2 regions of the Desulfitobacterium sp. PCE1 genome follow, and region 2 is predicted to be linked to the other one. Evidence: predicted binding sites of a transcription regulator. Region 2 holds the regulator's gene; the other holds the start of a gene.
The links. Region 2 encodes CtsR, which represses protease genes until heat stress. Its sites were predicted from a motif close to AAGGTCAANNAAGGTCAAAT; they were not measured.
Positions count from the first base shown of each region.

Region 1: a site for CtsR is predicted at 8,293-8,312, ahead of clpB (ATP-dependent chaperone ClpB). Genes of this name have one in related genera too.

Region 1 covers NZ_KB913023.1:2,243,458-2,253,972, forward strand. Annotated here, with positions in the region: gene DESPCE1_RS0111095 (GNAT family N-acetyltransferase) at 1-424, shown strand, start outside; FMN riboswitch at 481-595, shown strand; gene ribD (bifunctional diaminohydroxyphosphoribosylaminopyrimidine deaminase/5-amino-6-(5-phosphoribosylamino)uracil reductase RibD) at 727-1,824, shown strand; gene DESPCE1_RS0111105 (riboflavin synthase) at 1,848-2,492, shown strand; gene DESPCE1_RS0111110 (bifunctional 3,4-dihydroxy-2-butanone-4-phosphate synthase/GTP cyclohydrolase II) at 2,521-3,729, shown strand; gene ribE (6,7-dimethyl-8-ribityllumazine synthase) at 3,773-4,237, shown strand; gene DESPCE1_RS0111120 (sigma-70 family RNA polymerase sigma factor) at 4,354-4,974, shown strand; gene DESPCE1_RS0111125 (putative signal transducing protein) at 5,046-5,309, opposite strand; gene DESPCE1_RS0111130 (hypothetical protein) at 5,306-5,485, opposite strand; gene clpB (ATP-dependent chaperone ClpB) at 5,598-8,192, opposite strand; gene DESPCE1_RS0111140 (hypothetical protein) at 8,404-8,637, opposite strand; gene DESPCE1_RS0111145 (zf-HC2 domain-containing protein) at 8,751-9,380, opposite strand; gene DESPCE1_RS0111150 (phospho-sugar mutase) at 9,481-10,515, opposite strand, start outside.
Region 2 covers NZ_KB913023.1:381,893-392,407, forward strand. Annotated here, with positions in the region: gene DESPCE1_RS0101885 (transglycosylase domain-containing protein) at 1-423, opposite strand, end outside; gene panB (3-methyl-2-oxobutanoate hydroxymethyltransferase) at 836-1,672, shown strand; gene DESPCE1_RS0101895 (NUDIX domain-containing protein) at 1,807-2,406, opposite strand; gene DESPCE1_RS0101900 (MFS transporter) at 2,469-3,692, opposite strand; gene rbr (rubrerythrin) at 3,959-4,543, shown strand; gene DESPCE1_RS0101910 (MFS transporter) at 4,621-5,925, opposite strand; gene DESPCE1_RS0101915 (universal stress protein) at 6,117-6,545, shown strand; gene DESPCE1_RS0101920 (hypothetical protein) at 6,722-7,186, shown strand; gene DESPCE1_RS0101925 (CtsR family transcriptional regulator) at 7,396-7,866, shown strand; gene DESPCE1_RS0101930 (UvrB/UvrC motif-containing protein) at 7,884-8,381, shown strand; gene DESPCE1_RS0101935 (protein arginine kinase) at 8,385-9,437, shown strand; gene DESPCE1_RS0101940 (ATP-dependent Clp protease ATP-binding subunit) at 9,475-10,515, shown strand, end outside.

The DNA.
Region 1 (10,515 bases), 1.9 Mb from region 2:
AGAAGACATCGAAGAACGCTTTTTTACTCCGAATAAAGATTGCGGCCGCTATATCATTCTCAATGAAGAGCAAGAACCCATCGGGACTATAGGCTATCGGGAGGTTAACATTCCAGCCCGCTCAGCAGTCCTGTTCATAATCATTGGAGAACGTGACTATTGGAGTCGGGGCTATGGTACGGACGCTTTAAAGGTGCTTATAAACTATCTTTTTTATCAATGGAATTTTCATCGCTTGAGTCTTGATTTATGGGACGGAAATCTGCGTGCTTTGAAGGCTTATGAGAAACTCGGTTTTAAGGTTGAGGGAAGGTTAAGAGAAGCACGATTTGTATTAGGTGAGTATCACGATGCCATCCTCATGGGGTTGCTGCGGGATGAATATGTACAGCACCATCCACCTCACCCCCCTGAAACGGTCTAAATTTCCTCTGGGGGTTGAATTCATTAATAACTTGGAGTATTATAGATTCAGTAATTGAATACCTCTGGGGATTGGTGAAACTCCATACCGGCGGTCAAGCCCGCGAGCCACTATGGCAGATCTGGTGTAATTCCAGAGCCGACAGTAAAGTCTGGATGAGAAGAGGAAATTTAAGTGCTTATTGCGCTTTTTATTTGCTGTGATTTTCGATGCCCCAGAGGATGAACTCTGGGGTTTTTTCATATGGTTTTATGGAAAAACTAAACAAAACCAACTCAAGGATGAGAAACGGTGGCGATCACATGGAACTAGATAATCATTACATGTCTCGGGCTCTGGAATTAGCAGCCCTGGCCATGGGGAGGACCAGTCCTAATCCCCTCGTCGGATGTGTCATCGTTAAAGATGGTGCTATCGTAGGAGAAGGGTATCATCAAAAAGCCGGCACTCCCCATGCAGAAGTCCACGCTCTAAAAGCAGCCGGGAAACATGCCCAAGGAGCCACGGCATATGTCACTTTAGAGCCTTGTTCTCATTTCGGGAAAACCCCTCCCTGTGCCGACGCACTGATTAAGGCCGGAATAGAACGGGTGGTTGTATCTATGGTGGATCCTAATCCCTTAGTAGGCGGGCAAGGGGTCGCCCGTTTGCGGGAAGCCGGTATCCAGGTTGATGTGGGACTTAAAGAAAAAGAAGCCAAGTCTTTAAACAAGGGATTTCTTAAAGCAATTCAAACCGGACTTCCTTTTCTCCTCTACAAATCGGCTTTAACTCTTGATGGCAAAATAGCAACGGAATCTGGAGACTCAAAATGGATCACCAATGAAGCATCCCGTGCTTATGTCCACCAGTTGCGCAATCGGTTCGATGTGATTATGGTGGGCAGTGAAACCGTGCTGCATGATGATCCTGCTTTGAATTGCCGGGTTGATGAAGGCCGTGACCCGGTACGCTTGATAGTGGATGGAGAATTGAAAATTCCTCTTCAATCTACAGTACTTACTTCCTCCTGCTCGGCACCTTGTATTATCGCAACCAATGCCTCTGCCCCGTTGGCTAAACTGAATGCATTGCAAAGTATAGAGAATGTAGAGGTTTGGAAATATGACTCACCCCGTTATGTCCCTTTAAGGCACCTGCTCGGGGATTTAGTGAAACGAGGTTGGAACTCTGTGTTGTTAGAGGGCGGTGGTGGGCTGGCGGGCTCCCTTCTCCACGACCAACTTATCGATGAAGTAGAGTTTATCTATGCACCAAAGCTCATAGGAGGCAAGGGTCCTTCCCCTCTGACCGGACTGAATCTTCCTTTGATGGCACAGGCTATTCCTTTAGAATTCTTAGAGATCGATGGAGGAACCGGAGATCTTCGGGTTCGAGCTAAGGTAAATTATTCAGATTAAGAAGTTAAGAGAGGTGAGTAAACTTGTTTACTGGTATCATCGAGGAGTTAGGTAAGGTAACCGACCTAAAGACTCTTCCCGATTCCGCTCAGTTAACCCTGGAAGGCACTAAAGTCCTCCAAGGAACCCAAATCGGGGATAGTATCGCCGTTAACGGTATATGTCTCACTGTGGTGAAGATGCAGGGAAATTTATTTACCGTGGACGTCATGGCTGAAACTTTGAATAAGACCAATCTTAAAGAATGCAGTCGAGGAACACGGGTAAACTTAGAACGAGCCCTACAGCTTTCCACTCGATTGGGCGGCCATCTGGTGAGCGGTCATGTGGACGGAATTGGCACCATTCAAAAGATTACCCCGGTGGGAATTGCTCGGGTCTTTGAAATCAAAGCTTCCTCTGAACTTTTAAACTATGTTTTACCCAAAGGCTCTATTGCCATTGATGGAATTTCACTTACCGTAGTGGATGTGCTTCCTCAAGCTTTTACCGTATCCCTAATCCCCCATACTCGCCAGGAAACCACTCTAGGCTTTAAGGGTGTTGGAGACATGGTTAATCTCGAGACCGACATTATCGGAAAGTATGTGGCACGATTCATGGAGAAAAAAGAAGCCCCTAAAAAAGATCTATCTATGAGTTTCTTATCCGAGAACGGATTCATCTAGTCTAAAAGTATACGGAGGAGTGATTAAAATGGAATTTCAATTTAACACCATTGAAGAAGCCATCGCAGACATTCGCGAAGGTAAAATGATTGTCGTCGTTGATGACGAAGAACGGGAAAACGAAGGCGATCTGCTGATGGCTGCAGAGAAAGTAACTCCTGAGGCTATCAATTTTATGGCCACCTATGGCCGCGGCTTAATCTGCGTCCCCATGATAGCAGAACGCATTCAAGCCTTGAATCTTGATCCCATGGTGACCCACAATACGGATCCCCATGGAACCGCCTTTACCGTGAGTGTGGATGGATACAATACCACAACGGGAATCTCTGCTTTCGAACGGGCAGATACTGTAAACGTCTTGCTGGACCCGCAGAGCCGCCCTGAAGATCTCCGCCGCCCAGGACATATCTTCCCTCTTAAGGCCCGGGAAGGAGGAGTTCTTGTTCGTGCAGGACATACAGAAGGCGCTGTGGATCTTGCTCGATTAGCAGGTTTTCAGCCGGCAGGTGTCATTTGCGAGATCTTAAAAGACGATGGAACGATGGCCCGTGTTCCCGATCTTATGGAATTTGTTAAAAAACACGATCTCAAAATCGTTACCATCAAAGAGCTCATTCATTTCCGGCGCCAAAAAGAAAAATTGGTCGAACGCATTGTCGGTATTCAACTCCCCACAGACTTTGGGGACTTCAAAGCAGTGGGTTACCGGAGTTTATTGGATGGACAGGAACATGTGGCTTTGGTTAAAGGAGATGTGGACGATGGTGAACCGGTACTGGTACGGGTTCACTCAGAATGCCTGACCGGGGATGTTTTCCATTCCCGTCGCTGTGACTGTGGCGATCAGCTGGCCGCAGCTCTGGAAAGTATCCAAAAAGAAGGCCGAGGGGTATTGCTCTATATGCGCCAGGAAGGCCGTGGAATTGGGTTGCTCAATAAAATGAGAGCCTATAAACTCCAAGAAGAAGGAAAAGATACTGTCGAGGCCAATCTTGCTTTAGGTTTCCCTGCAGACCTTAGGGATTACGGAGTAGGTGCTCAAATTCTTGTCGACTTAGGCATTCGCAAGGTACGACTGATGACCAATAATCCCCGGAAGATCGTCGGATTAGAAGGCTATGGTCTGGAGATTCAAGATCGTGTCCCTATGGAAATGCCTGTTAAGCCCGAGAACGAGTATTATATGCATACTAAGAAAACTAAAATGGGGCACTATCTATCCAGCGTTCGTTAATATTCAATAGATCAATTCATGATTTTAGAAAGGATGAAAAACTATGATGACTTATGAAGGTAAACTGATTGCTGAAGGATTAAAATTTGGTATTGTCGCTGCTCGTTTCAACGAATTTATTACGAATAAGCTGGTAGGAGGAGCCCTTGACGCTCTGCGCCGCCATGGTGTCGCTGAAAGCGATATTGAAATCGCCTGGGTTCCCGGAGCCTTTGAAATTCCTTTAGTTGCTCAAAAAATGGCCGAAACCCAAAAATATGATGCCGTTATCTGCTTAGGAGCCGTTATTCGCGGAGCTACACCCCATTTTGACTTTGTCAGTGCCGAAGTGAGCAAAGGTGTCGCCCATGTCGGTTTAGAAACCAAGCTTCCTGTTATTTTCGGTGTATTAACCACAGATACCATTGAACAAGCCATTGAACGGGCCGGAACAAAAGCCGGTAATAAAGGCTTTGATTCTGCAATCACCGCTATCGAAACGGTCAATCTGTTAAAAATGATTCAGTAATAGTCTTTGATAATTAGATAAAATTGGTTAGTTATCCAAAACATGTGCCTTGTCAAAGAACTATTATTTTCTTAGACTAAAGACTGAGTCTATATCTTTGATAAGGAGATGAGCGCATGGCTTCACATGGCACTCTTTTGACAGACATCGATGCGCAACTTGAAGCAGCGCGCTCTGGTAATCAGGATTCATTGAATTGGCTTATTGAATACTATGAACCCGAAATCCGCAAAATCGCCTACAAGTATTTTCTCCATCGGGCCGAGTATGACGACTTGCTTCAAGAAGGCCGGATTGCCATATACAAAGCAATCGTATCCTATAATCCCACCTCGGAGATTCCTTTCCTTCACTTTCTCCGCATGGTTATTAAGAGAAAGCTCATTGATAGTTTACGTGCTCATAATAGACAAAAACATCTCAATCTCAATGAAGCTTATTCATTGAATAATGTATTGGCTGATGATAAGGCGGATTGCTTTATAAACTTTGTGACGACCCATGATGATCCTGAAAAAAAGGTTATTGCTCTAGATGAGACCCGTGTTTTTCTACAGGAGCTCATGAATGGGTTCTCTGATTTAGAGCTCAAAGTTTTTCGCTATCATTACCTTATAGGAATGAAACAGCGAGAAATCACTCAACATCTTGGCGTAAGCTCAAAGTCTCTGGATAATGCCATTCAAAGAATACGGCGCAAAGTAATGGCCTATCGCGACCGTGAAGTAGCCGGATAATTAAGAAGGGAAAAGGGAGTATCACTGACTACAAAAAGTAGTTTGGTGACACTCCCTTTTCAGTTTTGTTGCTAATGTCCGCTTTCATTATCAAGGTCTGGGACATCATCTGCAGCATTCCTCGCGCTCTCGGCACTTAATATCTCCTTGGCTTGCTTAGCCCGTTCCTCAGGAACATAGATCTCTACCCCATTGATCAAGCCATATGTCACTTTGAGGTTTCCCGCCCCTGGGTAAGCCTTTTGAGCAAGAATTCCCTCTTGCTCAAGGAGGCCGATGATAATGTCCGCCTCAACTTCTGTCGTGACATTGGTCAGAAAAACCCACCTATTCATTCTTTCTTAACTTCCTTCTTATCTCCTTTTTTGGGAGAGAATCCTCTGTTAATCAAGATAACGACGATCAGTAAACCTGTGATGATTAAACGAATGTTCGGTTCAAGCCGCCCGGAAAAGAAGATAAAAATCATGGCTATAGCAAATATAATGAGTTCTGTTTTTGAATGCTTCATGCGACACTTCCTCTTGCAATAATATCCTGCCATTTTGTGCTGTACCCTAGTTGAACATTCACAAAATTATTCCAACTCTAGTTTATAGTGTTCTTTGGCAGGATGCAAGCTGCTATTCCGACCTTTCAAACAGAAGCTCGCCTTGAGGATCAAGCTTGACCACGACATGATCTCCTTCATGTATGACTCCCTGAAGAATTTTCATGGCCAAAGGATTTTGGAGATTCTGCTGGATGACCCTTTTCAGGGGTCTCGCTCCATAGACCGGGTCATACCCCTGTTGAATGATCTTATTTAATGCTGCATCGGAAAGCTCCAAGGTAATCTTGCGAGGAGCCAGATAGTCGCGCAACCTGTTTATCTGAATTTGAACGATTGAACCAATATGCTCCTGACCAAGAGGATGAAAGACAATAATTTCATCCAAACGATTTAAAAATTCCGGTCGAAAATAAACTTTGAGTTCCTCTGTAACCCGGGAACGCAGAGCTTCTTGTGAAGCCCCCGAGGCAGTCAATTCTTGAATCAAAGGACTGGCGATATTACTGGTAAGAATGACCACTGTATTCTTAAAATTAACCACTCGTCCTTGTCCATCTGTTAAGCGACCGTCATCGAGAAGCTGAAGCAAAACATTAAAGACGTCCCCATGAGCTTTTTCCACTTCATCAAAGAGCACCACACTATAAGGTTTACGCCTCACTGCTTCAGTCAATTGGCCACCCTCTTCATAGCCTACATACCCTGGAGGAGCACCGATCAGGCGAGAAACGGTGTGCTTTTCCATATATTCCGACATGTCGATTCGAACTATCCCTTGTTCATCATCAAAGAGAAATTCAGCCAGAGCCTTAGCCAACTCCGTCTTTCCTACCCCTGTGGGACCAAGGAACAAGAAAGAACCTAAGGGCCGGTTGGGGTCTTGCAGGCCTGCTCTCGATCTGCGCACAGCATCGGCTACTGCCTTCACAGCCTCTTCTTGTCCTATCACCCGTTGATGGATACGCTCTTCCATATGAACTAGTTTTTCCATTTCACTTTCCAAAAGTCTGGCAACAGGAACTTGAGTCCATTTAGCCACCACTTCAGCAATGTCCTCTTCCCCTACTTCTTGCTTGAGCAAAGTATTCTTACGATTACGAAGCTGCTCTTCTAAAGCATTGAGATCCTTCTCCAGCTTTGGCAATACTCCATATTGAAGCTCAGCCGCTTTGTTATAATCAAAAGCTTGCTGTGCTTGTTCCATTTTAAGACGGGTCTGATCAATGTTTTCCTTTAGTGAATTGATTGTTGCCAGAACTTCTCTTTCACCTTGGAGCTGAGCTTCCAGGGCACTACGTTCTTCTTTATGGTTAGCCAGGTCCTCTTCTATTTTTTCAAGACGTTCTTTACTACCCTCGTCTTTTTCCTTCTTTAAGGCCTCTCGTTCAATTTCCAGTTGCAGAATTCTACGTTTGATTTGATCCAGTTCATAGGGGTCACTGGTGATTTCCATACGCATGCGGGCAGCTGCTTCATCGATAAGGTCGATGGCTTTATCCGGCAGGAAACGATCGCTGATATAGCGATCAGAAAGAACTGCCGCTGCGATAATGGCTCCATCGGTAATTCGCACTCCATGATGAGTTTCATAGCGTTCTTTGAGACCCCGCAATATAGAGATAGTATCCTCAACACTGGGAGCCCCTACCATAACCGGTTGAAAACGCCGTTCAAGGGCGGCATCCTTTTCAATATATTTGCGATATTCATCCAATGTTGTGGCGCCTACCATGTGAAGCTCACCCCGGGCAAGCATGGGTTTGAGCATATTACCCGCATCCATTGCCCCTTCCGCAGCCCCTGCTCCTACCACCGTATGCAGTTCATCGATAAAGAGAATAATATCCTCTCGTTCCTGAACTTCCTTAAGAACGGCTTTAAGTCGTTCCTCAAATTCTCCCCGGTATTTCGCTCCGGCAATCAATGACCCCATATCCAGAGCAATGATCTTCTTATCTTTCACTGATTCTGGAACATCACCACGGACGATCCGTTGAGCCAAGCCTTCGACAATGGCAGTTTTTCCAACACCGGGCTCCCCGATGAGAACGGGGTTGTTTTTGGTCTTGCGGGAGAGAATTTGGATGACGCGGCGAATTTCCTCATCACGGCCTATTACCGGATCCAATTTTCCCCGGCGTGCTTGTTCCACGAGATTGCGTCCATATTGTTCAAGGGCGCGATAGGTGCCTTCCGGTGTCTGGCTCGTAACCCGTTGGGTCCCTCTAACCTCGCGCAGAGCCTGAAGGAGCTTCTCGCGATTTAAACCTTCTTGTTTAAGAACTTTTTCCGCTGCTCCTCCAGCTTGACTGAGAATCGCCAGCAAAAGATGTTCGGTACTTACATAGTCATCCTTGAAGATCTCCATTTCATCGTGAGCCGAGACCAATACAGTCCGCAGACGGGAGGAAATGGTCAATTGAACATTGGACCCCATCATGCGTGGGAAACGATTAATCTCTTGGCGCACTTTTTGAGCTAAAGCCCCCACTGGAATATTGAGCTTTGTTAAAACTTGAGGAACGACACCCTCTCCTTGTTCCAGGAGAGATAAGAGCAAATGCTCAGGCTCCACTTGACTATTGCTATTGCGCTCCGCCATAGTTTGAGCTTGAATAATGGCTTCCTGAGATTTTTGGGTAAAGCGGTTTGTATCAAAAGACATGGCAATCCCTCCTTGATCAATGCCTAAACTAGCTTTGGTAAAATTTTATAATTCTATTATAAATCCCTTTACTAATAAAGGTCAATATTGGTCAGAAAAAGTTTGATTATTTTTGACCTTCTTTCTATCCTGAAAAAACCCCGAAAGTTCAATCTCCAGGATTTTGGCTTTCGGCGTTCACTCTATAAGCTGCGCGGAGCAATCTAATCGCTCAAAACCTCCGCTCCGTCGGGACTCCGCCCAAATCGCTCCTCGAAAGCACTGCTTTCGCACTTGTTCTCAATGGGCGGTTGGAAACGTCCTGTTTCCAACCCGACTCCGCTGCTGTCTTTTCGCGAAGATTGCTTTCCTGCTCGCTTAAATCCGTTCCCTGCCGGAAATCAAAATCCTTGGGCTGTCTTTCGGGCTTAAGCAGAAAGCTACCTGACTCGAGCCGCTTTTTCATCCATCTGCCGATACTCCCTCGACCACAAAGGTGATATACCAGCGCAGCTTAGCACCATGAACTCCCGCCCAAAACAAAACCCCCAGGCTCGGCACCTGAGGGTTAACGCGCAGCTACTCCATAAGCTGTCCATTTCTATAGATGAGGCTCTTATCTGCAAACTCAATGACAAGAGTGCTTTCGAAGTTGTCAATTTCATGCCAATATTCGGGAACACCCACTGCGACCATGCGGTCGGCGGAGGTAACTATGTTCCGGAGAAATGTTGTCCGGAAAACCCTGTAATGAAATGTCGGATGGCTTTGAACGCTGAAATCTTGAGGCGACACTTCAACCATTTCAATATTGTATCCCATAATATTTACTTGAAAAGATTTAAGGCCTCCCTGCATAGTCACTTCTTCTGTCCAGATCTGTGTTTCTGAATAGTTTACCGGAAGTTCGAGGTGATATAGAAAAAGACCTGATAAAAATAAAACGGTTACAATGACAGTAGTTATGATAGAAACCCAAAGCTTTTTACGGTTCCACTTCTTTTTGATGTTCTTAAAAGCCCTTGTATCATTATCTATCGCTAATTCTATTGGGGCCTGCAGTATTTTCAATTCTTCTTTGCAACTTTCGCATTCTGACAAGTGTTTCTCAACAAAGTTTCTCGTATCAGCACTTACCACATTTTCGATATAAAGCGGTAATATATCTCTGATAACATTACAATTAATTTTAAGGCTTATGGAAGAAATTGGGCATGCAAAACGAAAATGCCATCTCCACTCAAAAAAACTGATGGAGAAGGCATTTCCAGGCGAAGCAATCTGTATTTCGGTCTTAACTCAAGGTGCACTAATCTTCGATGAGCTCAAGCAAATCCTTTTTAACACGTTCTAAGGTGTTGGGGAGCTGTTCCGGATCAGATTCTCTAATATTGAAGTAAAATTTAATTTTAGGCTCTGTTCCTGAAGGACGGGCCATGACAAACCCCCCGCCCTGGAAAGAATAGCGGATGACATTGGATTGGGGAAGAGAAAGAGTATAACTATGGAGGGGGGAAATCATCCTTCTTCCTTTCCTCAACTCATAATCGTCAATGCATTCGATGGGAATACCCCCGAAGAACTTTACATCGGTCTCACGGAGTTTAGCCATCATCTTCACCATTTTCTCCCTACCTTCTTTGCCTTCCAAGGTAATGGAGATCTGATCATCAATAAAATAACCATACTTCTCATAGATATCCTCTAAGACTTGCAGTAATGAACGGCCTTCTACTTCCTGATAGTAAAGAGCCGCTTCCGCAAGTAAGAGAGAAGCGATCACTGCGTCCTTATCTCGTACAAAATGTCCGGCTAAATACCCATAACTCTCTTCAAAACCGAATTGAAAATCTCCATTTCCTTGGGCTTCCATTTCCTGCTCTTTCTCGGCAATGAATTTAAACCCGGTGAGAACATTTTCAATTTGAACTCCTAAATCCTTGACCATGAGATCGGCAAGATCCGTAGAGGCAATCGTTTTAATGACGACGGCATTATCAGGTAAAATACCAAGTTTCTTCTTTTGGCTGAGAAGATAATAGCTCAAAAGGGTTCCTACTTGATTCCCCGTGAGCTGCTGATAATCCCCTTGAGGTGTTCGAAATGCCATTCCCAGACGGTCTGCATCGGGGTCTGTAGCGATTAACATATGGGCATTTACAGCTTCACCATATTTTTTAGCCAAATCAAAAGTGGTGGGAATTTCAGGATTAGGATAAGGAACCGTTGTAAATTCCGGATCCGGCTCCTCTTGTTCGGGAACAGTAAATACAGAATAGCCCATGTCGGTTAAGATTCTTCTCACCAACATATTCCCTGCTCCATGCAAAGGAGTATAGACAAC
Region 2 (10,515 bases):
GAAATTCTGGGTTTTCAGGTCTTGGACGAGGGCCCGGAGGATGGAGCGGATATCCACGCCCTGGTGTATATAGAAACGTTTATCCTCAGTAGCGATAATGGCCTCCTGAGTATGCTGGGGGACTTGTTCCAGGGTCACAGGTTCAATACGGGAGGAAGAGAGCTGGGAGATTTTGTTGCCTGCCTGATCGTAGATATAAGTGGGCTTGGCCAGGGGACTTTCCAGCTTACTTACATCCAGGGTGGAAATCCAGTAAATACCAGTGCCCAGACCTGTAAGAAGAACGAACAAAAGAAGGATGATCAGGTTGCGCCAAAACTTGGGTTTTTTATAAAAGGATTTCAAATTCAACATACGGAATTTGGATAAGGCTTTGCCAAGTAGGGTTTGGCATTTCCCCAGGATATCCGGGAAATTTTTCATAGAGATTCTTGGCCTCCTTTAATTGTGAATTGTATGCTGCATAGAGTCAAATAATAAATAAACCATCAGTCTTTAGGTGACGGATGGTTTATTTATTATGCTTATTAAGATATACGCAGAGCCTGAAAATTTTAAGGGGGTATTGATTATATAGTTTAGCAGTCAGATGTAGAACCTGAAATTAATCTTTATCACTATAGCCGAGCCGGATAGAATTTGCTATACTTGATGTGGGCAGTATCATTCGAACTGCACCTTTTCATGAGAACCATTCAATTTATACTGCCTGTATCCAATACGGACCGGGACAGAGGGATAAAACAGTGCTGCATTTTTGCGAGTTCCTTCTGACAAGGGGGAACTTTTTTGTTGTTCTGTTTTGTCTTCTCTCCTGAAAAAAGGAGGAAAAATGATGAAAACCACCAAAGACTTCTGGGCAATGAAAAGTGAGGGGAAAAAGATTGTCATGGTTACCGCCTACGATTACCCCTCGGCCAGGCAAGCTGAACAAGCAGAAGCGGACATGATTCTTGTGGGGGATTCTCTGGGCAATGTGGTGCTGGGCTATGACTCTACGGTTTATGTTACCATGGAGGATATGGTCCATCATGCGAAAGCAGCTAAACGTGGGGCTCCGAACACTTTTATCGTGGCGGACATGCCTTTTATGAGCTGCCATCTGTCTGTCAGGGATACTTTGCTCAATGGGGCAAGGCTGATTCAGGAGACGGGGGCCCACGCTGTGAAAGTGGAAGGGGCGGACGAGATGATCCCTCATATTAAAGCCCTTGTTCGCGCAGGGATACCTGTAGTATCGCATCTTGGTCTTACACCCCAAACAGCTGCCCTTCTCGGTGGCTTTAAAGTTCAGGGCAAAGATGCGGAAGCTGCTCGAAAAATGTTGGAGGATGTGAAGGAATGCCAGGATGCTGGAGCCTTTGCCCTGGTCCTGGAATGTATTCCTAAACAGCTTGCCCAGGAGATTTCTACGACCTTGACAATTCCCACCATTGGTATCGGAGCAGGTGTTCATACCGATGGACAAGTTCTCGTGTACCATGACATACTCACTTATGGAGTGAATCGGGCTCCCAAGTTTGTCAAAGCTTATGTCAACGCCGATGAACTCATGATCAAGGGATTGAAAGCCTATGCGGATGAAGTAAGAAGTATGAATTTCCCTGATGATGAGCACAGCTTTACCATGAAAGAAGAGGAATTAAAAACCTTGTATGGAGGTAGGGGCTAAGATTATTTAGGCACACTCACCTTGCCTCTGATGACTTAAAATAATTTAGCAAATAGAAAGCAGCATGGCCATTTTTCGTAATGGCATGCTGCTTTTGTTGCGTATCTTTGGCGATAGTCGGTCTTTAATCTGCCTTAAGCCTGCTCCTTCGATATCTGATACAAAATAGCCTTGTTGCCACCGATCATTTTTACCCCTGTCTGGGGTAGGAAACCCAGAGGTGCAGGGACAAGAAGGGTACTGGAGGCTTTAATCACACTGAGACTGAGCTGGGCTATGGGGAGATTTTCGCATTCTTCAAGGGTGAAGAAGCCCAGATCGCTTACTTCATTAGGGTCACCTTGCAAAGTACCCCCTAAGTATTCCAGGAGAAAGACGATATAGGAATCATGCTTTTCCCCGGGGCGATCCCGCAAGGCGATGACGGAAAGGGGTCTGGACAGGATGCCGGTTTCTTCCCTGATTTCCCGGGCGACGGCGACGGCGATTTGTTCGTCTTGCTCCACATACCCGCCGGGGATGGTCCAGTTTCCCTTGCCGGGATTATGGGCCCGTTGAACCAGGAGGACTTTTCCCTCATGCCAGACCACTCCCCCTACTCCTAAGGAGAAATTGCCCCAGAAAACAAAGGAACAATCCGGGCAGTGGGGACGGTGTTGACCGGAGAAATCGGCATTTTGGAGGGGTTTCCCGCATTGGGGGCAGAATTTATAGTCAACAATAGGTAGTGGCATAGCATTCATCCTTTGGTGATTTTTCTTTGTACTGGAACCTTAGGAAACCATGAAGAATAGTTCTATACTGCCTGTTCCTTGACTTCAGTCCCTTGGTTGAAGGTTTTTTCCCGTCGCTGATAGAGATAGAAGGGTAATAGGGCGACGATGACAAAGAAAAGGGACAAAGACCAAGCCATGTTTCCGCCATAATGGTCAAAGGCCCATCCTCCTAGAATAGGGCCAAGAGCTCGGCCGCCGGAGGAAGCTCCCCCTACCACCCCTTGATAGGTGGCTGTTTTCCCTTCCGGAGCGATGAGGGCGGCCGCAGCCGGAACACCGGGCAGAACCAGCATTTCTCCCAAGGTGATGATGATCATCATGATAAAGTAAGAGGGGTAGGGAAAATTGCCCAGAAGAATCAGAAAGCCTAAGGCGTAGAATAGACAGGATACATAGAATTGACGGGAGAGGGTAGGTGCCCAATGGCGGATAATCCAATGGATGACCGGTTGGAAGGCTACGATGATCACGCCGTTCAAGGTCCAGAGAATGCTGTATTGGGGCAAGGAATACCCCAGATTCGTCATGGTTACCGGCAGAACAGTGTTGATCTGGATATAGGCACCCCACATGAGGAAGATAGCAGCACAAAGAGCGATAAGAACAGGAAATCCGCGATCCCGGAAAATGGGCACTTTGACTCGGGATTTGCTCACTGGTTTAGCCTGAATATCTTTTGCGGGTAAGAGGAAAAGCACCATTAAAAGGTAAACGGAAAAGAAGAAACCGTTGAGAAAAAAGACCAATTTAAAGGATAGGGCGGCGATGAATCCGCCTAGAGCTGTTCCCACAGCTACTCCGGCATTGTTGAATACATAGAGCAGGTTAAACCCTCGACGCCCGCCCTCAGGCCATAGAGTAAAGACCAAGGCATTGATGGGGACAAAAATGAAAGCAATGGAAAAACCATAGAAGAGCATGCTGGGGGCGTACACTTCCCAAGCGGGGAAAAAACCGATTAAGATGAGAGGAAGAATCGCTCCGACCAATCCGCAGATCATGACCCTTCGGGAACCAAAACGATCCGCCAGGACACCGCTGATAAATTGCCCTACTAGGGTGGCCAGAGCCTGGAGGGAGATAAGGGCGCCTGCCTCGGTGAGGGAACGGCCCAGGATATTGTGCATAAAGATGCTGTTTAGGGGCCACATAAAGGAACTGCCCACAGAGTGGATAAGTCCTCCGATAACCAGAACCAGGATAGGTCGAGGGATATTGAATTTGTTCAGATACTGCGTATTCATAGTATAACCTCTTATACATCTAAAAATTGGATCAATCATAAAGATAAATAGTCGCCCTAATAACGTATCATCGGGAAGAAAAAATAACAATCCGCTCCCAAGGAAAAATTATCCTGAAATCGGATAATCAATAATTATTTCAAAAAACTTTGTAAAAGAAGGCAGGAAAAGCAATCTTAAATGAAGAATTTAACAAAAGGTGACTCAGTATAGAAAAATCAATACTTGGTATACTACCAAAAGCAAAAATAGGGAGGTTTGTATCAATGGATTTCAAAGATTCAAAGACGTTTCAGAACTTAGTTAATGGATTTGCGGGGGAGTCCCAAGCACGCAATCGTTATACCTTCTACGCTGGTGTTGCAAAGAATGAAGGACACCAAGCTATTCAAAACATTTTCATTTCTACTGCAGACAACGAAAAAGAGCATGCCAAAGTGTTCTATAAGTTCCTGCAAAAATATGCCGGTGATCAAACGGAAGTTTTCCGTGTGGACGCTGATTATCCTCTCAACTATCGGGATACTTTGGCCAACCTAAAGAGCGCCGCAGCTGGCGAAGGGGAAGAAGTAGTCGACTACAATAAATTCGCCGATAGTGCTGACGAAGAAGGCTATGCCGATATCGCTGTGGCTTTCCGCAAAATTGCCACGGTAGAAGCTCATCACCAAGAGCGTTATGCCCGCTTGGCTGCTGAATTGGAAAACGGCACCCTCTACAAAAAAGACGAAAAGATCTCCTGGAAATGTGAGAACTGTGGCTACGTTCATGAAGGCTCCGGAGCTCCTGATCTTTGCCCGGCTTGCCAGCATCCTCAAGGTTATTTCAAGCCCCTGCCGGAAGTATATTAAGGGTGAAGTTCGAGGCGAAACTATAATTTACTCCAGATAGTGATATTGCGAAGAACCCGTAGAGGGTTCTTCGTTTTTTACATTTGAATGGGCTGCTCTTTCATAAGCAGGGCGGCTATAAAACCTAAAGCAGCCATGCTCAAGATCACCCACCAAGCGGCAGTGGGATTGCCGCTGAAATCCAAAATTAAACCAATAGTTAAGCTGGCTATGGCGCTGCCAATGAATTCAGCCATATTGGTAATTGCCGTAGCGATGCCGCTGTAGTTGAGCGGGTTGACAGCGGTGACATTGGAAAAAGCAAGAATATGGGTCATGATGAGAAGCCCGAAGATGAAGAAAAAGGCGGGCCAGAGTTGTACCGCTGGGTGGCCTCCGGCAATGATGGTGATGTATATCCACAACAGCAGGTTGAGTCCTGTCCCTGCTAAGAGAGCAGGGCGGATGCCCTTTAATAAACGGACCCAAAGGGAGACCAAAGGGGCACCCAGAATAAAGCCAAAGGTGGCAAAGGTCACATAGCCCGCTGCAGTGGCTTTATCGAGAGAGTATATCTGAGTGATCAAGGGAATTCCCCACAGCCCCAGTAAGGTGGTGCTGGATCCGGTAAAGGCGAAGAGGGTGAGGACATTGGGCCAGGTTTTGGGGTTTTTGAGAACGCTGGAGAGGCTTTCCTTTAGGTAGGTCAAGAAAGGGGCGGGCTTTACTTCAGTGGTGGTATGATCTGAGGTTTGGAAATTTTTTCGCCTTAAGCGGCTGATTGGACCTGTTGCGGCTGTCTCCCGAGAGGGGCTGTAAATCCCCGTCCTGGCATCCCGCACTCCCCAGAGTACCAGGAGGGCCAACAAAAGGGAGATTCCTGCCATCCAATAAAAGACATTCCGCCAACCAAAGGTCAAGGAGAGAAAGGTCAGGGGATAGAGGGCCAACAAGGAGCCAAAATTACCAAAGAAGGAAGTCAGACCCGACAGCGCGGAGAAGCGTGAAAGGGGAAACCAGGTGGCTTGAATCTTGAAGATGGAGACGATAATCACCGAGGAGCCGATGCCGACGAGGAAACGGGAGAGATAGGCGGCTTCCAGGGTATGGGCCAATCCGAACAGAATGCTTCCAGCCGCTGTGACCAAGAGCCCGCAGAAATTGATTTTGCGGACCCCGATGCGATCCACCAGGATGCCCACGGGGATTTGCATTAGGGCGTAGGCGTAATAGTTCATGGCAGTCAGGTTTCCCAGAGTCACAGAATTCATGGGAATTTCGCGGGTCAGCTCGTCGGCTACGGAACCAATAGATAAGCGATGAAAAAAGACGGTAATAAAGGCTATGACTAAGATGCTCCAACTGCTCCAGCCATAACGAGATGATTTTACATAGGGCTGCAAAATTTCCCACTTCTTTCTAAGATAGTAAACAAGCTGGCCTGTTGAGCATCATACCTCAGTGCATGTTCTTGTTACATTTTAAAAAATATCCTATAAAATACTATTATAAGTTGCTTTTTAAAAAATAACTACTTAAAATTAAAGTAAGAAGAGTCCTTGCCGGGAGTCTTTTATGGAAGGAGGCAATTTCTATGTATAAAAAGATTCTTGTTCCAACTGATGCTTCTGAATTCTCTGTGCGGGCCTTTAAGACGGCTGTTGAGCTGGCCAAACTTTTTCAATCAGAAATTGTACTCATTCATGTGACCTATACACCTCAAACTCTTTGGGGCAATACTGTACCATATGGCTATGTTTTTTCCCAAGAAGATGTTGCCAAGAACGGCCAGCTGGCCTTGGACGCGACTATGGCGGAAGGTTCCGCAGAAGGAGTGAAGACCAGAACAGTGCTGGAGATTGGCCATCCGGTCATCAAGATTATCGATCAGATTAAGAAGGATGACATCGATTTGGTGGTCATCGGCAGTCACGGTTATGGACCCATTACAGGATCTGTTCTGGGCAGTGTCAGCCAACGAGTATTGCAAAAGTCACCGGTTCCTGTATTGCTTGTGAAGTAGGCTTGACACTGTCTGTTCGGCAGGTTTTGCACTATGAATTCCAGTGATCCGTATTAATTGGTATAAAGTTCTTAGAAAAAATAGGTCTTTAGCCCTGTTGTAGCAAGCAGGGTTTTTTCTTTTTTTAGCGAATACCAAAATGTGTAAGTTAAACCCAATAGGAGCGTAGTACAGACATGAAGGAAAAAGAAATTCATTTAACATCAGAGGAGATTGACTATCTATTAAAGGGTACGATTCATTGGGAGGATATTGCATCTCGGACGGCGGGGTCCTGGAGAAAACCTATGGGCACAGGAAGTAAGGGTTCTGAGTCCAGAGACTTCTTGAGGAAGGCTCCCTTCAAAGATATTGAGGAGACTAAAGATTTCGGAAAGAGCACTATTGAGACAAAGGTTTCGGAGAGAAATCCTTTCGATGGAAAGACTTTTGAAAGAAGTTTTAATAATCAAGAAAATAAACATGAAAGCTTTAAGAGGGACTTTAATGAAGACGAAGCCAACGAAGATTTTTTAGGGAATATCAATGAAGATTTCTTCGAAAGGGAGCAGCCCTTTTGGTCGGGAACTAAAGTCTACATCGTATTATCTTTAATGGGATGCATTACCCTAGGGACATGGGCATACTTCGTTTTTGCTTGATTAGCAAAAACGAAGTTTTTTTATTCAAAGGAACTTTTTCTGCACTATGTAATGAGTTGTAAGAAATAGGGAAGGATAATTTGATAAGGAATATGAAGAAAGAATCCACTTAAAGTATTTGCAAAAATGCAATTTTAGGGTAAAATATCATCAAAGGTCAAAGAAGGTCATAAAGTCAGAGAATGTCATAATCAAGGGAGTGTCGTGTAATGGGAAATCTAGCAGACCGCATCGAAGTTTATTTGAAGCGGATCTTGGAACAATCGGCGGAGGGCCATGTTATTCTGCAACGGGGTGTTCTGGCTGAGGAGTTCTCATGTGCTCCATCTCAGATTAATTATGTTCTTGATACTCGCTTCTCTATTGAGCGGGGGTATTTAGTAGAGAGCCGTCGCGGTGGCGGCGGATATTTGCGGATTGTCCGCTTGGGCTTTCAGGATGATGGAGATTTTCAAAATATAATGAAACAGCTTATCGGCAGCCAGTTAGGGGAGAGTCGTGCTTTTAACCTGCTGCGACGCCTGGTTGAAGATGAGATTATTACCCGGCGGGAAGAAGAGATCATTCGTACCGTTATCCATCGGGATACCCTGGGACCGGAAAATCCCACCATCAATGGTCTCAGGGCTCATATGATGAAACGAATCCTTCTGACCTTAAGCCGTGAGGATTTGCATTAAAACAGGAGGGGATCGCTATGCTCTGTCAACATTGCAAACAGAGAGAGGCCAATGTCCAGTTTACCAAGATCGTCAATGGAGAAATGGTCAAATTTTACCTTTGCGATCAATGCGCCAAAAATGCACCAGAAGTGAGCTTTGTCTTTAGCCCGGGGATTATTCCGGATTTTTTACAGTCCCTCTTTAATTTTACCACCAATGCCCAAGCCTTAAAGGAAGAATCCTGCCCCCAATGCGGACGTCGGCTTTCAGAGATTACCCAGGCAGGAAAGCTGGGCTGCAGCGGCTGTTACGATAAATTCCAGTCCGAGCTCGAGCCCATCTTGCGCAAGATCCATGGGGGCGGCCGTCATGTAGGCAAGATTCCTGCCCGTAAAGGGGCTGCTATTCGCGAAAAGGTGGAGATTGAGAAACTCAAGGAGAAGCTACAGGAGCTCATTCGCGAGGAAGAGTTTGAAGCAGCCGCCGTGGTACGTGACCAAATTCGTGAACTCGAGCAGAAGCTAGGGGGATGAGACATGAAGAGAAAAGAACATCTGCTGAAGAATAGTGATTGGATGAAGGAAAGCCCGGATACCCCGGTGGTGTTGAGCAGCCGAATTCGTCTGGCACGTAACCTGGAAGGGGTTCCTTTTCCTCAGGGGCTTTCCCAAGAAGCTTCCCAGGATATCGAACAGAGAGTCTCCGGTGAGCTGGAATCCATGACTATCGATCAGGATAAATTAACCTATTATTCAATGAAGGATTTGACTCCTATTGAGCAATATGTGCTGATGGAAAAACACCTGATCAGTCCGGCCTTGGTGAATTCCCGAGGATCCCGGGGGGTAGCCATCAACTCGGATCATCGGATTTCTGTGATGATCAACGAAGAGGATCATCTGAGAATCCAAGTGCTGCTGCCGGGGGATCAACTCAAGGGAGCCTATCTCTTGGCCAATACCATGGATGATAAGTTGGAGGAACACCTGGAATTTGCTTATCGGGAAGCCCAAGGCTATCTGACCGCTTGCCCTACGAATGTGGGAACAGGCATGCGTGCCTCGGTGATGGTGCATATGCCGGCACTGGTCATGACCAACCGTGTACAACAGCTGCTGGGGGCTCTCAATCATCTAGGCTTAGCCGTCCGGGGATTGTATGGGGAAGGTTCCCAAGCCTTTGGGCATATCTATCAAGTATCCAATCAGATTACTTTAGGCAAGAGTGAAGAGGATACCATCACCCACCTGGAAGCGGTGACCCGCCAAATTATCGAGCAGGAAGTCCACGCCAGGGAAGGCTTGGTTCGGGAAGCTCCCTTGACCCTTGAGGATAAGGTCTGGAGAGCCCGGGGAACCCTGGAAAACGCAAGGCTTCTCAGCTCTGAGGATGCTCTCCAATGCCTGTCCCTGGATCGTCTGGGAGTGGATATGGGAATTCTTCCTCCTCATCAGCAAAGTTTCAGCACTCTGCTGGTGGAGACTCTGCCTGCTTCCCTGCAGTATGGTTTGGAGCGGGAGCTTAGCCCGGAGCAAAGGGATGAGGAGCGCGCCAGTTATATGCGGAAGGCTATGGCTGAAGCGAAATAAATTATTTATGGATTAAAACAAGGATGGTGAAATCAAAATGAATGAGAAATATACGGAAAAGGCCCTTAAAGCGCTGCAATTTGCCTCGGAAGAAGCTAAGCGTATGGGCTCGAGTGTGATTGGGACAGAACATCTGCTTCTTGGTTTGGTAGCGGAAGGGGAAGGTATCGCATCCAAATCCCTTCACGGAATCGGGGTGACCCCGGAGAAAATTCGGGAACAAATTGGTAACCTGACCGGTATCGGTCAGCCTTTTACCGGAGAAGTGAGCCTGACTCCCCGGGTTAAACGGGTATTGGAGCTGGCTCATGAAGAAGCCCGTCGCCATGGGGTCAGCTATATCGGTACCGAGCATCTGCTTCTCGGCCTTTTGATGGAAGGAGAAGGGGTGGCGGCTCGGGTGCTTCGCAATCTCGGCGTGAACCCGGAAAGGATTTGGAAGCAAGTGGTTCAGCTCTTAGGAGGTCAATCGGATGATATTCCCATGCCCGGCGGTGCCCCCGGGCCCAGCCCAGTTAAGAATAACGGTACGGCCAATACTCCGGCTTTGAATGAATTTGGTCGGGATTTGACCCAACAAGCTCGGGACGGCAAGCTGGATCCGGTAGTGGGGCGGGAGGATGAGATTGAGCGTGTGGTTCAAGTACTCAGCCGTCGTACCAAAAATAACCCCGTTCTCATCGGAGAACCGGGTGTAGGGAAAACGGCTATTGCTGAAGGCTTAGCCCAACGGATAGTGAGTAATAAAGTGCCTGAGACCTTAGCGGGAAAACGGGTGGTTACCTTAGATCTTTCGGCCGTGGTGGCAGGAAGTAAATATCGCGGGGAATTTGAAGAGCGCCTGAAAAAGGTCATGGAAGAGATTCGTGTGGACGGACGCATTATTGTTTTTATCGATGAGCTCCATACCTTAATCGGTGCCGGAGCGGCTGAAGGGGCCATCGATGCCGCTAATATTCTCAAACCCGCATTAGCCCGGGGAGAGCTCCAATGCATTGGCGCTACAACTTTGGATGAGTACCGTAAATATATCGAAAAAGATCCCGCTCTGGAGCGGCGTTTCCAACCCATTACGGTA